DNA from 3 places in the Enterobacter cloacae complex sp. IR5418 genome. Region 3 is predicted to be linked to each of the others. Evidence: predicted binding sites of a transcription regulator. Region 3 holds the regulator's gene; each other region holds the start of a gene.
The links. Region 3 encodes sigma-54, which starts transcription at its own class of promoters, with help from an activator protein. Its sites were predicted from a motif close to GTTGGCACANNTTTCGCTNT; they were not measured.
Positions count from the first base shown of each region.

Region 1: the regulator sigma-54 is predicted to act here: its motif matches at 1,436-1,455, upstream of glnA (glutamate--ammonia ligase).
Region 2: the regulator sigma-54 is predicted to act here: its motif matches at 2,855-2,874, upstream of ACOTX7_RS17990 (branched-chain amino acid ABC transporter substrate-binding protein).

Region 1 covers NZ_JBMKHS010000032.1:12,349-17,120, reverse strand. Annotated here, with positions in the region: gene typA (ribosome-dependent GTPase TypA) at 1-1,163, opposite strand, end outside; gene glnA (glutamate--ammonia ligase) at 1,541-2,950, shown strand; gene glnL (nitrogen regulation protein NR(II)) at 3,118-4,167, shown strand; gene glnG (nitrogen regulation protein NR(I)) at 4,179-4,772, shown strand, end outside.
Region 2 covers NZ_JBMKHS010000026.1:53,734-58,505, reverse strand. Annotated here, with positions in the region: gene livM (high-affinity branched-chain amino acid ABC transporter permease LivM) at 1-578, opposite strand, end outside; gene ACOTX7_RS17995 (ABC transporter permease subunit) at 590-1,504, opposite strand; gene ACOTX7_RS17990 (branched-chain amino acid ABC transporter substrate-binding protein) at 1,573-2,694, opposite strand; gene ACOTX7_RS17985 (YecA family protein) at 3,106-3,774, shown strand; gene tyrP (tyrosine transporter TyrP) at 4,100-4,772, opposite strand, start outside.
Region 3 covers NZ_JBMKHS010000007.1:104,894-109,665, reverse strand. Annotated here, with positions in the region: gene npr (PTS phosphocarrier protein NPr) at 1-144, opposite strand, end outside; gene rapZ (RNase adapter RapZ) at 141-995, opposite strand; gene ptsN (PTS IIA-like nitrogen regulatory protein PtsN) at 1,041-1,532, opposite strand; gene hpf (ribosome hibernation promoting factor) at 1,615-1,902, opposite strand; gene rpoN (RNA polymerase factor sigma-54) at 1,925-3,358, opposite strand; gene lptB (LPS export ABC transporter ATP-binding protein) at 3,406-4,131, opposite strand; gene lptA (lipopolysaccharide ABC transporter substrate-binding protein LptA) at 4,138-4,692, opposite strand; gene lptC (LPS export ABC transporter periplasmic protein LptC) at 4,661-4,772, opposite strand, start outside.

The sequences.
Region 1 (4,772 bases), on a different contig from region 3:
ATAACTTTCGGACGGGAAACCGCCATCTCGAAACCTTCACGACGCATGTTTTCAATCAGAACAGACAGGTGCAGCTCACCACGACCGGAAACGCGGAATGCATCAGCGTCTTCGGTTTCTTCAACGCGCAGCGCAACGTTGTGCACCAGCTCTTTGTTCAGGCGGTCAAGGATCTGACGAGAGGTAACGAATTTACCTTCTTTACCACAGAACGGAGAGGTGTTGACGTTGAAGAACATGGATACGGTTGGTTCATCAACGGACAGGGCTGGCAGCGCTTCGACGTTCTGCGGATCGCAGATGGTGTCGGAGATGTTCAGTTCACCCAGACCGGTGATGGCGATGATGTCGCCCGCTTCAGCGATGTCGCTCTCGATACGCTCAAGACCCAGGTGAGTCAGCACTTTACCGACTTTACCGTTACGGGTTTTGCCTTCGCTATCGATGATAGTGACCTGCTGGTTAGGCTTCACTTTACCGCGCTTGATACGGCCAATGCCGATTACGCCAACGTAGTTGTTGTAGTCGAGCTGGGAGATCTGCATTTGCAGGGTGCCTTCCAGGTCAACGTTTGGCGCAGGAACGCGGTCAACAATCGTCTGGTACAGCGGAGTCATGTCTTCCGCCATGTCTTCGTGATCCAGACCGGCGATACCGTTCAGCGCAGACGCATAAACGATAGGGAAGTCCAGCTGTTCGTCGGTCGCGTCGAGGTTAACGAACAGGTCGAAGACCTGGTCAACAACCCAGTCAGGACGCGCGCCAGGACGGTCAACCTTGTTGATCACAACGATAGGTTTCAGGCCATGGGCAAATGCTTTTTTGGTCACGAAGCGCGTTTGCGGCATAGGGCCATCAAATGCGTCAACCACCAGCAGCACGGAATCCACCATGGACATCACGCGCTCAACTTCACCACCGAAGTCGGCGTGCCCTGGGGTATCAACGATGTTGATACGGTAGTCATTCCATTTGATAGCGGTGTTTTTGGCGAGGATGGTAATCCCACGTTCTTTCTCCAAATCGTTGGAGTCCATCACACGCTCTTGAGTTTCGGCACGAGCATCAAACGTACCGGACTGCTGTAGCAGCTTATCAACCAGGGTAGTTTTACCATGGTCGACGTGCGCGATGATGGCGATATTACGCAATTTTTCGATCACAACTTTGCCTCAGGCATTTAGAAATAGCGCGTTATTGTACACGGATTAATCGCACTACAAAACAGGATCACAAACATCCCCCGCAAACAAGTATTGCAGAGATGCTTTGTGATCGCTTTCACGGAGCGGTAAAAGGGCACTTTAACGTAAATTGCACCAATATGGTGCTCAATGTTCACACTGAAGCACTATAATGGTGCAACAAATCCAATGTGGTGCAGCCCTTCTGCACTATGGTGCGCATGATAACGCCTTTTTGGGGTGTTTTAAAAGTTGGCACAGATTTCGCTTTACAGAAATACAGTAAAAATATGGCAGCCCAGCCGATTTGAAGACCTCGTTACCACGACGACAATGACCAATCTGGAGAGTTAAGTATGTCCGCTGAACACGTTTTGACGATGCTGAACGAACATGAAGTGAAGTTTGTTGATCTGCGCTTCACCGATACCAAAGGTAAAGAACAGCACGTCACGATCCCTGCTCATCAGGTGAACGCCGAATTCTTTGAAGAAGGCAAAATGTTTGACGGCTCCTCCATTGGCGGCTGGAAAGGCATTAACGAATCCGACATGGTTCTGATGCCAGATGCAACCACTGCGCTCATTGACCCGTTCTACGAAGAACCGACGCTGATCATCCGCTGCGATATCCTGGAACCAGGTACGCTGCAAGGCTATGACCGTGACCCACGCTCCATCGCAAAACGCGCTGAAGAGTACCTGCGTTCTACCGGTATCGCCGACACCGTTCTGTTCGGGCCAGAGCCAGAGTTCTTCCTGTTCGACGACATCCGTTTCGGTGCTTCCATTTCTGGCTCCCACGTGGCTATCGATGACATCGAAGGCGCATGGAACTCCTCCACCAAGTACGAAGGTGGTAACAAAGGTCACCGTCCTGGCGTGAAAGGCGGTTACTTCCCGGTTCCTCCGGTCGATTCTTCACAGGACATCCGTTCTACCATGTGTCTGATCATGGAAGAGATGGGCCTGGTTGTTGAAGCGCACCACCACGAAGTGGCGACCGCTGGCCAGAACGAAATCGCTACCCGCTTTAACACCATGACCAAAAAAGCGGATGAGATTCAGATCTACAAATACGTTGTGCACAACGTTGCGCACCGTTTCGGTAAAACCGCGACCTTCATGCCAAAACCAATGTTTGGCGACAACGGTTCCGGTATGCACTGCCACATGTCCCTGTCCAAGAACGGCACCAACCTGTTCTCTGGCGACAAGTATGCGGGTCTGTCTGAGCAGGCGCTGCACTACATCGGCGGTGTTATCAAACACGCTAAAGCGATCAACGCCCTGGCGAACCCAACCACGAACTCCTACAAGCGTCTGGTCCCAGGCTACGAAGCACCTGTGATGCTGGCATACTCTGCCCGTAACCGTTCTGCTTCTATCCGTATCCCGGTGGTTGCGTCTCCGAAAGCACGTCGTATCGAAGTGCGTTTCCCGGACCCGGCGGCTAACCCATACCTGTGCTTCGCAGCACTGCTGATGGCCGGTCTGGACGGTATCAAGAACAAGATCCACCCAGGCGAAGCCATGGACAAAAACCTGTACGACCTGCCGCCAGAAGAAGCGAAAGAGATCCCACAGGTTGCTGGCTCTCTGGAAGAAGCCCTCCAGGCGCTGGACGCGGACCGTGAGTTCCTGACCGCTGGCGGCGTGTTCACCGATGAAGCTATCGACGCTTACATCGCGCTGCGTACCGAAGAAAACGACCGCGTTCGCATGACGCCGCACCCGGTTGAGTTCGAACTGTACTACAGCGTTTAATTGATTTGTTTTACCCGGCGCATACGCGTCGGGAGTAGTTGCCGTGGAAACTTTAGCCCATCTTCGGATGGGCTTTTTTCTCCACCAACAACCTGATCTCACGCGCTTTTTACCTCTAAAACGCTATAATGCACTAAAATAGTGCAACGACTCCAGGAGACTGCTGAATGGCAACTGGCACGCTGCCCGATGCTGGGCAGATCCTCAATTCTTTGATTAACAGTATTTTGCTGGTCGACGACGAGCTGGCGGTGCATTACGCCAACCCGGCGGCGCAGCAGCTGCTCGCCCAAAGCGCCCGTAAACTGTTTGGCACGCCGTTGCCGGAACTGTTGAGCTATTTCTCGCTGAATATTGGCCTGATGCAGGAGAGTTTGCAGGCGGGTCAGGGCTTCACCGATAACGAAGTGACGCTGGTGATTGACGGACGCTCGCATATTTTGTCCCTCACCGCACAGCGCCTGCCAGATGGCATGATTCTGCTGGAAATGGCGCCGATGGATAACCAGCGACGTCTCAGCCAGGAGCAGCTTCAGCATGCACAGCAGATTGCGGCGCGTGACCTGGTGCGCGGGCTGGCCCATGAGATTAAAAACCCGCTGGGCGGCTTACGCGGTGCGGCACAGCTTTTGACCAAAGCGCTGCCTGACCCTGCCCTGGCGGAGTATACCAACGTCATTATTGAGCAGGCGGACCGTCTGCGTAATCTGGTCGATCGCCTGCTCGGGCCGCAGCAGCCGGGGATGCATGTTTCAGAAAGCATTCACAAGGTCGCGGAGCGGGTGGTGAAACTCGTCTCGATGGAGCTGCCGGATAACGTCACGCTGGTGCGAGACTACGACCCAAGCCTGCCGGAGCTGGCGCACGATCCAGACCAGATTGAACAGGTGCTGTTGAACATTGTGCGTAACGCGTTGCAGGCGCTGGGCCAGGAGGGTGGCGAAATTATTCTGCGTACCCGCACCGCGTTCCAGCTGACGTTGCACGGCGTGCGTTATCGTCTGGCGGCACGTATTGATGTGGAAGATAACGGGCCGGGGATCCCGCCGCATCTCCAGGACACTCTGTTCTACCCGATGGTCAGCGGTCGCGAAGGCGGCACCGGGCTGGGGTTATCCATAGCCCGAAATTTGATTGACCAACACTCCGGCAAAATTGAATTTACCAGTTGGCCGGGACATACCGAGTTTTCGGTTTTCCTGCCGATTAAAAAATAAAGGTGACGTTTATGCAACGAGGGATAGTCTGGGTAGTCGATGACGATAGCTCCATCCGTTGGGTGCTTGAACGCGCGCTCACAGGAGCGGGATTAAGCTGCACGACGTTTGAGAGCGGCAGCGAGGTGCTCGACGCACTCACCACCAAAACGCCGGACGTTCTGCTCTCGGATATCCGCATGCCGGGCATGGACGGACTGGCGCTCTTAAAGCAGATCAAACAGCGCCACCCTATGCTTCCGGTCATCATAATGACCGCCCACTCCGACCTGGATGCCGCCGTCAGTGCATACCAGCAGGGGGCGTTTGATTACCTGCCAAAACCGTTTGATATCGACGAAGCCGTTGCCCTGGTCGAACGTGCCATCAGCCACTATCAGGAGCAGCAGCAGCCCCGCCACGCGCCGGATTTCGGGCCTACGACGGACATCATCGGTGAAGCGCCGGCCATGCAGGACGTGTTTCGCATCATCGGGCGTCTGTCGCGCTCGTCTATCAGCGTCTTGATTAACGGTGAATCGGGGACCGGTAAAGAGCTGGTCGCACACGCCCTGCATCGCCACAGCCCACGGGCGAAAGCGCCCTTTATCGCCCTGAACATGGCG
Region 2 (4,772 bases), on a different contig from region 3:
CGCAGCACCGGAAAGCCGAGCAGGGCGCCCGCGCCTGCGGCCATCAACGCCGCCAGCGGCAGCATGCTCCAGAACCCGAGGCCCAGATACTGATACCCGAGCGCCAGCCCGTAGGCGCCAATGGCGTAAAAGGCGACATACCCCAGATCCAGTAGTCCGGCTAGCCCAACCACAATGTTCAGCCCAAGACCGAGCAGGACGTAAATCAGCCCGAGAATGGCAACCGTCAGAACGTATTTAGTGGCCACAAACGGGAAGCAGATCGCCAGCGTGATAATCAGCGGAATGATCCAGCGCATGCGGCTTTTATACTCTGGCGGCCGGACGTACACCCCCGCATTGTCAGATTCAAACCGCGCATGCAAACGTCTTCCGGCCGCCATGGCTGAAAAGGCGCTCAGCAAAAAGCGCCCCAGCATCACGGTGCCAACAATCCACGCCAGCCGCTGGCCGTCAAAGCTGAAGCTGTAACCATCCAGTATGACACCCGCAATCGGGCCGAAAATAATCAGGGCGATCATCCCGGAAAAAATCGAGTCCAGAACGCAGCGCTTCAGGGAAAAACCGTCAGAGGTCATCGCGTTGTTCCTTACACTTTAGCCACGACAGGGCGGCCCAGCAGCCCCTGAGGACGGAAGATCAGAATTAAGACCAGCAAACCAAACGAGAACACGTCTTTATAATCCGAGTTTACCATCCCGGAGAATTGCGCTTCTGCGACGCCCAGAATCAGCCCGCCAAGCATCGCGCCGGGCAGAGAGCCGATGCCCCCCAGCACCGCCGCCGTAAAAGCCTTGATGCCGATAACGAACCCGACGTAAAAATCAAAGGTGCCGTAATTCATGGTGATCAGCACACCCGCCAGCCCGGCCATGGCCGCGCCGATAACAAACACCAGCGAAATAATTCTGTCGGTGTTGATGCCCAGGATGGAGGCCATCTTACGATCCTGCTGCACCGCACGGCACATGCGCCCCAGCCGGGTACGGTTGATAATCCAGGTCAGCACCAGCATGCCCGCGAACGAGGCGATGAGAATAAAGACTTTGGTATAGGTTATCTGGACAAACCCTTCGCCGAGGTGAAAACGCAGCACGCCATCCAGCATGGTGGGCACGCCCTGCTGCCGCGGGCCCTGGCTGAGCTGGACGTAGTTTTGCAGTATCAGCGACATCCCGATAGCCGAAATCAGCGGCGCCAGACGCGTCGAGTTGCGTAGCGGCTTATAGGCGATGCGCTCAATCGTCCAGCCATACACACCGGTGACCACGACGGTGAAAACCAGCGTCCCCAGGATCAGCAGCGGAAAGGAGTGGAGTCCAAAAAACGCCAGCAGCGCCAGGCCAATGGCCGAGAGATAGGCGGAGATCATATACACTTCGCCGTGGGCGAAATTGATCATACCGATGATGCCGTACACCATGGTGTAGCCGATGGCGATAAGACCGTAGACCGAACCCAGCGTTAAGCCATTAATTAATTGTTGCAGGAAGAATGTACTCATGGTTGCGCACCTGAATAAAGGGTTACGCCGACAGGCAGACCTGCCGGCGCTGAGCAGATTCCGTCCCGTTATGGCACTTCTTTATATTTGCCTTTGTCGTCCCACTGGTAGACCACGTAGTCCGACACCTTGAGGTCACCTTTGCTGTCCCAGGCTTTTTTACCCATCACCGTGTCGACAGGGTTGGCCTTCAGCCACTCGCTGGCTTTTGCGGAATCTGTCCCTTTCGTGGCCTTGAATGCCGCCGCGATAGCCTGTACAGACGCGTAGGCGTAGAGGGTGTATCCCTCTGGTTCAAATTTACCGGCGCGGAATTTCTCGATGACGGCTTTTCCGTCCGGGATCAGGCGCGGATCTTTACCAAACGTCATGTAAATACCGTTGGTGTACTGCGCCCCACCGGCGGCGGTGACCATCTCTTCGTTGACGATACAGTCACCCGAAAAGAACTTCGCCTGCACGCCCTGTTCACGCATCTGGCGAACCAGCGGGCCCGCTTCCGGATGACAGCCCCCGAAGAACACCACGTCCGGTTTTTGTGCGCCAATTTTGGTCACCAGCGCGTTAAAGTCTTTTTCCCCGCGCGATAGCCCTTCGTACATCACATCCTTAACGCCGCGTTTCGCCAGCGCCGCTTTGGTGGCGTCCGCCAGCCCCTGACCGTAAGTATCTTTATCGTGGATGATGACCACCCGTTTGGCATTCAGCTTATCGATAATAAAATCGCTGGCGACCTGGCCCTGCTGGTCGTCACGACCGCACATGCGGAACATATCGCTCATGCCACGCTCGGTAATCAGCGGGTTCGTAGAGCCGGGGGTAATGGAGAGGATCCCGGCATCGCTATAGACCTCGGAGGCGGGCATGGTCGACGAGGAGCAGAAGTGGCCGACGACCGCTTTCACTTTATCCTGATCGACTAAGCGGTTGGCAACGGCGACGGCCTGTTTGGGTTCGCAGGCATCGTCGCCCTGTACCAGTTTGATTTTCTCACCGTTGATCCCGCCTGCGGCGTTAATGTCTTCCGCCGCCTGCGTAGCGCCATGCCAGTATTGATCGCCATAGGTTGCATTCGGGCCTGTGAACGGCCCGGCCACGCCGATCACAATATCGGCCTGCGCGGAAAAGGCCGTCACCAGACAACCAGCCAGCACAAGGGAGAGGGGAGTTTTGGTAAATTTCAGCGACATTATTATGTTCCTTAGCAAAGAGGTTTTTGCACCAGGTATAAACCCGAACGCCTGATGGCATCGTTAATCCAAAAACAAGAGCGAGAACAAAATGCACTTTAGAAGCAATCTCCTGCTTAATACGGCGAGGATCCTACGCACCGCGAAGCGCGCAGAACATTAAGCAAAAAGGTTGCCAGAATGGTTAATCCCTTGACCGGGTCACAACATGTTGAGTATAGAGTGCCGTTTTACGCGCCTTTGCGGGATGAGATGAATTTACAGCGGAGATCACATCTCCTTAACAACAAAGCCCATAAGTTGTGCAACGGTCACGATTTGCACGTTTTTGCAGCAATAAAGACTTAAACTTCAGATAGGCACGCGCGGCGATATATGTCAGGATCGTTTTTTTTATCAGGAGTATCAGCAATGGCTGAAGGCCCATTAAATGAAAGCGAGATGGCGTGGCTGGAAGAGACATTAATCTCTTACGGTCACGACGATGCATCCGTGATTGACGTGTCCGAACTGGACGGCATGCTTACCGCAGTACTTTCCGGTCCCGTTGTGGTGGAGCCCGACACCTGGCTGGTGGCGGTCTGGGGTGGTGAGAAGTATATTCCGCGCTGGAAAAACGATCGTGAGATGAACCGTTTTATCGATCTCTGCTTTAAGCACATGAACGATATTGCCGAGCGTCTGAGCGAATACCCGGATCAGTTTGAACCGCTGTTTGGTTATAACGACGTTGACGGTCAGAGTTACACCGTGGTGGAAGAGTGGTGTTATGGCTACATGCGCGGCGTGGCGCTGACGGACTGGTCATCCCTGCCGGAATCGCTGGAAGCGGACCTGGCCGTGATTGCCCTGCACGGCACGGAAAAAAACAGCGAGAAGCTGGATGCGCTGACCGAAGAAGAGTACATGGACAGCATTGCGAGCATTCAGCCTGCGGCGCTGCGTTTGTATAACTACTGGGTGGCGAACCCGCAGCAGCCGGAAGTGAAAAAACCTGTCGTGAACGGGTCGAAGGTGGGGCGGAACGATCCGTGCCCGTGCGGGAGTGGGAAGAAGTTTAAGAGTTGCTGCCTGCATTAATCAGAATTTGTTGCACAGGTGGAATTGTTTCGTTCACCTCGAATCCAACAGAAAATAATACGTTCTTTACCTGTGAACGAGATAAGGGGGCCGCCGCGGCCCCCTTATCAATCCCCGCGGCCCCGCAGAAAATCGGTGCTTCGCACTGCGCTCACCTCCCGATCGTCTGCCTGCGGTCGGCTCAACTCGACATCCTGTCTCGATTCGCCTCTGGCCGCCATCCCTGGCGTCCAGCCCTTGTCATCCGATCTCCGGTTCGCCGATTTTAGCGGGGACTCAACACCCGTGCCCCTTGAGACCACTAAGATAATTTAGGCTAAATAAGTTACCCCACATCCGGCAGCATCCCCGCTGCAATCAGCACCTGCACCAGAATAATCGCCACCCCACACCCAAACACCACGCACAGCAGCGGCTTACCACCCGCCACGCGGTATCCTTGCTGCGGATGTTGCTGGCGGCTCTTCCATGCCAGCAGGGAAGGTAACAGCAGGGCCAGTACCGATAACGCCACGCCAGCATACCCCAGCGCCATCACAAACCCGCGAGGGTAAAAGAGCGCGAAGGCCAGCGGCGGCAGGAAGGTCATTGCCCCCGTCTGTAAGCGTCCGGCAACGGTGTTGCGACGCTGGAACAGGTCCGCCATATAGTCAAACAGGCCAAGCGCCACGCCGAGGAAGGAGGTTGCCAGCGCCAGGTCGGCAAACAGATGTACCGCCAGCTCCACGTGTGAAGAGGCCACTACGTTACGCAGGGCAACCAGAAAACCATTCAGGCCAGAATGTTGTGCCATCAGGCCAATAAAGGTGGTGGAATCAATACTGCCCAACGTCACCAGCTGCCAGAACAGGTAGGCAATCAGCGGAATGGCGCTGCCGATAACAAAGACGCGGCGCAGCTTGCGGATATCACCGTTCATATAGCTCACGATGCTCGGCACGCTGCCGTGAAAACCGAAGGAGGTAAAAATCACCGGGATGGCCGAAAGCGCCAGACCC
Region 3 (4,772 bases):
GCTGTTGGCTTCTGCCTCGGTTCCCTCGTCGTTGCGCAGCAGCACCTCAGCATCAAAACCCTGCATCAGTTCAAACAGCTTCATCGCCGGGCGCGCATGCATGCCCAGCTTGTTGGTGATTTCGACGGTCTGTTTTACGGTCATGTTTTGCGTTTTTCCAGCGTGCGATGACGGGACTGAACGTTCTTCCCGCGTGAGCGGAAGTAATCGGCCAGCTGTTCGGCAATGTACACCGAACGATGTTTACCGCCGGTACAGCCAATCGCTACCGTCAGGTAGCTGCGATTGTTTGTTTCCAGCATAGGTAACCATAGCTCAAGGTAGCTTCGCGTCTGGTAGATAAAATTGTGTACTTCTGTGTGTCGATCGAGGAACGCCGCCACGGGCTTATCCAGACCGGTCATAGGACGCAGTTTCGGATCCCAGTGTGGGTTCGGCAGGAAACGCACATCAAAAACGTAATCCGCATCGATAGGTATGCCGTGCTTAAAGCCGAAGGATTCAAACACCATTGTCAGTTCGCGCTCGCGCTTGCCGAGTAAGCGAGTACGCAGCATTTCCGCCAGCTCGTGGACGGACATTTCTGAGGTGTCGACAATCAGGTCGGCCCGGGAACGCAGCGGCTCAAGCAGATCGCTCTCTTTATCGATGGCGCTTTCCAGCGAAAGATTTTTACTGGAGAGCGGATGCAAACGACGTGTATCGCTGTAACGACGGATCAACGTGTTGCGGTCAGCATCCAGGAACAAGAGCTGAGGCGAGAAGCATTCCGGCAGGCTGTTCATTGCCTGCTCGAAGATTTCCGGCGATTCCGGCATGTTACGCACGTCAATACTGACCGCGGCAGAGATTTGCCTGTCCGCAAGCGTCCGCGCCAGATCGGGTAACAGCACTACCGGTAGGTTATCTACGCAGTAAAATCCCATGTCTTCCAGCGCGCGCAGGGCCACGGACTTCCCGGACCCCGAACGACCGCTGACGATCATCAGCACCATGTTCCGTTTCTCCTCAGGGCAGCAGTTCTGAAAGCCATCTCCCGATTATGCCTCATCCTGGTGGCCTTCTGCTTCAGTGATAATTTGATAAAGCTCTTCATCACTTTGGGCTGAGCGCAGTCGACGACAAATGGTTTTATCCGCCAGACGTTTGGCAACCAGCGACAGCGTGTGCAGGTGGGTTTTGGTCTGATCGGCAGGAACCAGCAGCGCGAAGAGCAGATCCACAGGCTGGTTATCGATGGCGTCAAAAGCGATAGGCGTTTCCAGTTGCACAAACACCCCCACGGCACGCAACGTATCTTCTTCCAGCTTGCCATGCGGGATCGCAATGCCATTGCCGATGCCGGTACTGCCCATTTTTTCACGGGTCAGAATGGCTTCAAACACGATCTGCGGCGGCAGACCCAGCTGCTTTGCGGCCAGCTCACTGATAATTTCCAGCGCACGTTTTTTGCTCTGGCAGTGAACGCCACTGCGGGTACAATCCTGGTTAAGGACATTGCTCAGTTGAAGAGCGGAATCGTTGTTTATCATAATTTCACCTAAGCGCTAACTGTACAAATGGCCTGTTGTGTTTCACAACAGGCCGTCCTGCACCCGTTAACTGCCCGGACAATTAGTGTTGTTTCAGTTTATCTTTATGTTTATTGAGCTGTCTCGCAAGCTTATCAATCAAGCCGTCGATAGCCGCGTACATGTCTTGCCCTTCCGCACTGGCATGGAGTTCCCCTCCGTTGACGTGCAGGGTCGCATCCGAGATATGCGTCACTTTCTCCACTTTCAACACAACATAGACCTGGTTGATCCTCTCGAAATACTGCTCGAGTTTCGCAAACTTAGTGTTTACAAAATCGCGTAAAGCCTCAGTAATCTCGACGTTATGTCCGGTGATATTGAGCTGCATAGTGTCTTCCTTATCGGTTGTGTCAAACCAGTTGTTTACGCTGGTTAGACGGCGGAATGGATAAAGACTCTCGATACTTCGCGACAGTACGACGTGCCACCATAATACCCTGATCGGACAGCATGGTGGTTAACTTACTGTCACTGAGTGGCTTCGCGGGGTTCTCCGCGGCGATCAACTTCTTCACCAGTGCGCGAATGGCCGTTGACGAGGCTTCGCCGCCGCCTTCGGTATTCACGTGGCTGGAGAAGAAATACTTAAGCTCAAAAATACCGCGCGGGCTGTGCAGATACTTCTGCGTAGTCACGCGGGAAATGGTTGATTCATGCATCTCGACGGCCTGGGCGATGTCCGCCAGCACCATCGGTTTCATAAACTCTTCGCCCTGCTCAAAGAACGCCTGCTGCTGTTCGACAATACAGCGGCTGACGCGCAGCAGCGTGTCATTACGGCTCTCCAGACTCTTGATCAACCAGCGTGCTTCCTGAAGGTTGCTGCGAATGTATTGATTGTCGGCATCGTTACGTGCGCTGGTGCACATGGAGGCGTATTGCTGGTTGATTTGCAGGCGAGGGATGCTGTCGGCGTTCAGTTCAACGACCCAGCGGTCATTGTGTTTTCTCACCAGCACGTCCGGGATAACGTACTCGGGTTCGCTGGTCTGGATCGACTGCCCCGGACGCGGATCGAGGGACTGGATCAGATTCACCGCTTCCTTCAGCACCTCTTCTTTCAGGCGCGTCACGCGCATCAGGGTGCGGAAGTCGTGGTTCGCTAGCAGATCCAGATGATCGCTGATGATGAGCCGGGCTTCGTCAATCCACGGTGTCTCTTTGGCAAACTGCGAAAGCTGGATCAGCAGGCAGTCGCGCAGATCTTTCGCGGCGACGCCAATCGGGTCGAAACGCTGAACGCGTTTCAGGACGGCTTCGATCTCTTCCATCTCAATGTCGTCATCGCCGATGCTTTCCAGTATTTCGTCCAGCGTCACGGTCAAATAGCCCGTGTCGTCAACGGCATCGACAATGGAGGTGGCAATCGCGCGATCGGTATCGGAGAAAGGGGTCAGCTCGACCTGCCACATCAGGTAGTCCTGAAGCGACTGGGTCGTTTCGCCCTGATAAACCGGCAACTCGTCGTCCTGGTAGTCTGCACGGGTCCCGGAGGGCGTACCCGCGGTGTAGATTTCATCCCAGCTGGCATCCAGCGGCAGTTCGTCTGGCATCTCTTTCTGTTCGAGCGCATCTACGGAGTCGAGCGTTTCTGTGTCCTGCGTCTGCTGGGTGTCTACCTCGTCATGAAGATCGGTTTGCTCCAGCAGCGGGTTACTGTCCAGCGCTTGCTGGAGCTCCTGCTGGAGTTCTAACGTGGACAACTGCAACAGACGGATTGCCTGCTGTAGCTGCGGCGTCATGGCCAGTTGCTGGCTGAGCCGTAATTGCAAACCTTGCTTCATGTTCAGCGCGTTTTTCTCCGGTTCGGCGTGATTTAACCTCTACCCTATCAGAGTCTGAAGTCTTCCCCAAGGTACACGCGCTTAACATGCTCATCTTCGAGGATTTGCTGCGGCGTACCGTGGGCAATCAGATGGCCCTGGCTCACAATGTAGGCGCGCTCACACACGGCCAGCGTTTCACGAACGTTGTGGTCCGTAATCAGTACGCCAAGCCCGCTGTCGCGCAGATGCTCAATGATACGTTTGATATCGATAACGGAGATGGGGTCAACGCCCGCAAACGGTTCATCCAGCAGGATGAATTTCGGGTTTGCTGCCAGCGCGCGCGCAATCTCAACGCGGCGGCGTTCACCGCCAGACAGTGCCTGACCGAGGCTGTCGCGTAGGTGTTCGATATGAAACTCTTCCATCAGCTCGTTCGCACGGTCAGTGCGCTGCTCGCTGGTCAGATCGTCACGGATCTGGAGCACGGCCATCAGGTTATCGAACACGCTTAAACGGCGGAAGATAGAGGCTTCCTGCGGCAGATAGCCGATGCCACGACGCGCGCGAGCATGCAGCGGCAGCAGGCTGATGTCTTCATCATCGATAATAATGTTGCCAGCGTCACGCGGGACAATGCCCACCACCATGTAGAAGGTCGTGGTTTTACCCGCACCGTTAGGGCCAAGCAACCCCACGATTTCGCCGGAGTTGACGGTCAGACTGACATCTTCGACGACGCGGCGGCCCTTGTACGCTTTCGCGAGGTTTTTTGCAGTTAATGTTGCCATAACGAATTAGTTACTCTTTTTCTGTGCCGGAGCCTGACCGTTGTTCTTGTCCTGCAACTGCGAAGGCACAAGCACGGTAGTGACGCGTTTGCCTTTTTCGCTGGAGGCCTGCATTTTCTGCTCTTTCACCAGATAGGTGATCTTGTCGCCTTTGATATTGCTGTCCAGCTGTTCCAGGTAGGCATTACCGGTCAGGATGACCAGATCTTTCGCCAGTTCATAGTGCATATGCGAGGCATGGCCTTTCACCGGCTTGCCGTTGTCCTGCATCTGGTAGAAGGTGGCCGGGTTGCCATAACCATCGATAATCTCTTTGCCCTGCTCGCCGCCCGGACGGGTAACGACCACTTTGTCGGCGTTGATTTTGATGGTGCCCTGGGTCATGACGACGTTGCCGGTAAAGGTGACGACGTTACCCTGCATATCCAGAGACTGGGTATCGGATTCAATATGAATCGGCTGTTCGGTATCGCCAGTCACAGCAAGCGCGGGAAGACTGGCCGCCAGCAGCGCGCTGGCGATAACCACTTTAAGGCTGAGTTTGTTTGTTTTGAATTTCATAGGAGGTTCTAACCTTTTCAATCAGCTCGGCGTTTTTGCTGCGTAAGTTCCCGCGCATTCTTAAACCGCTGGAATTAAAT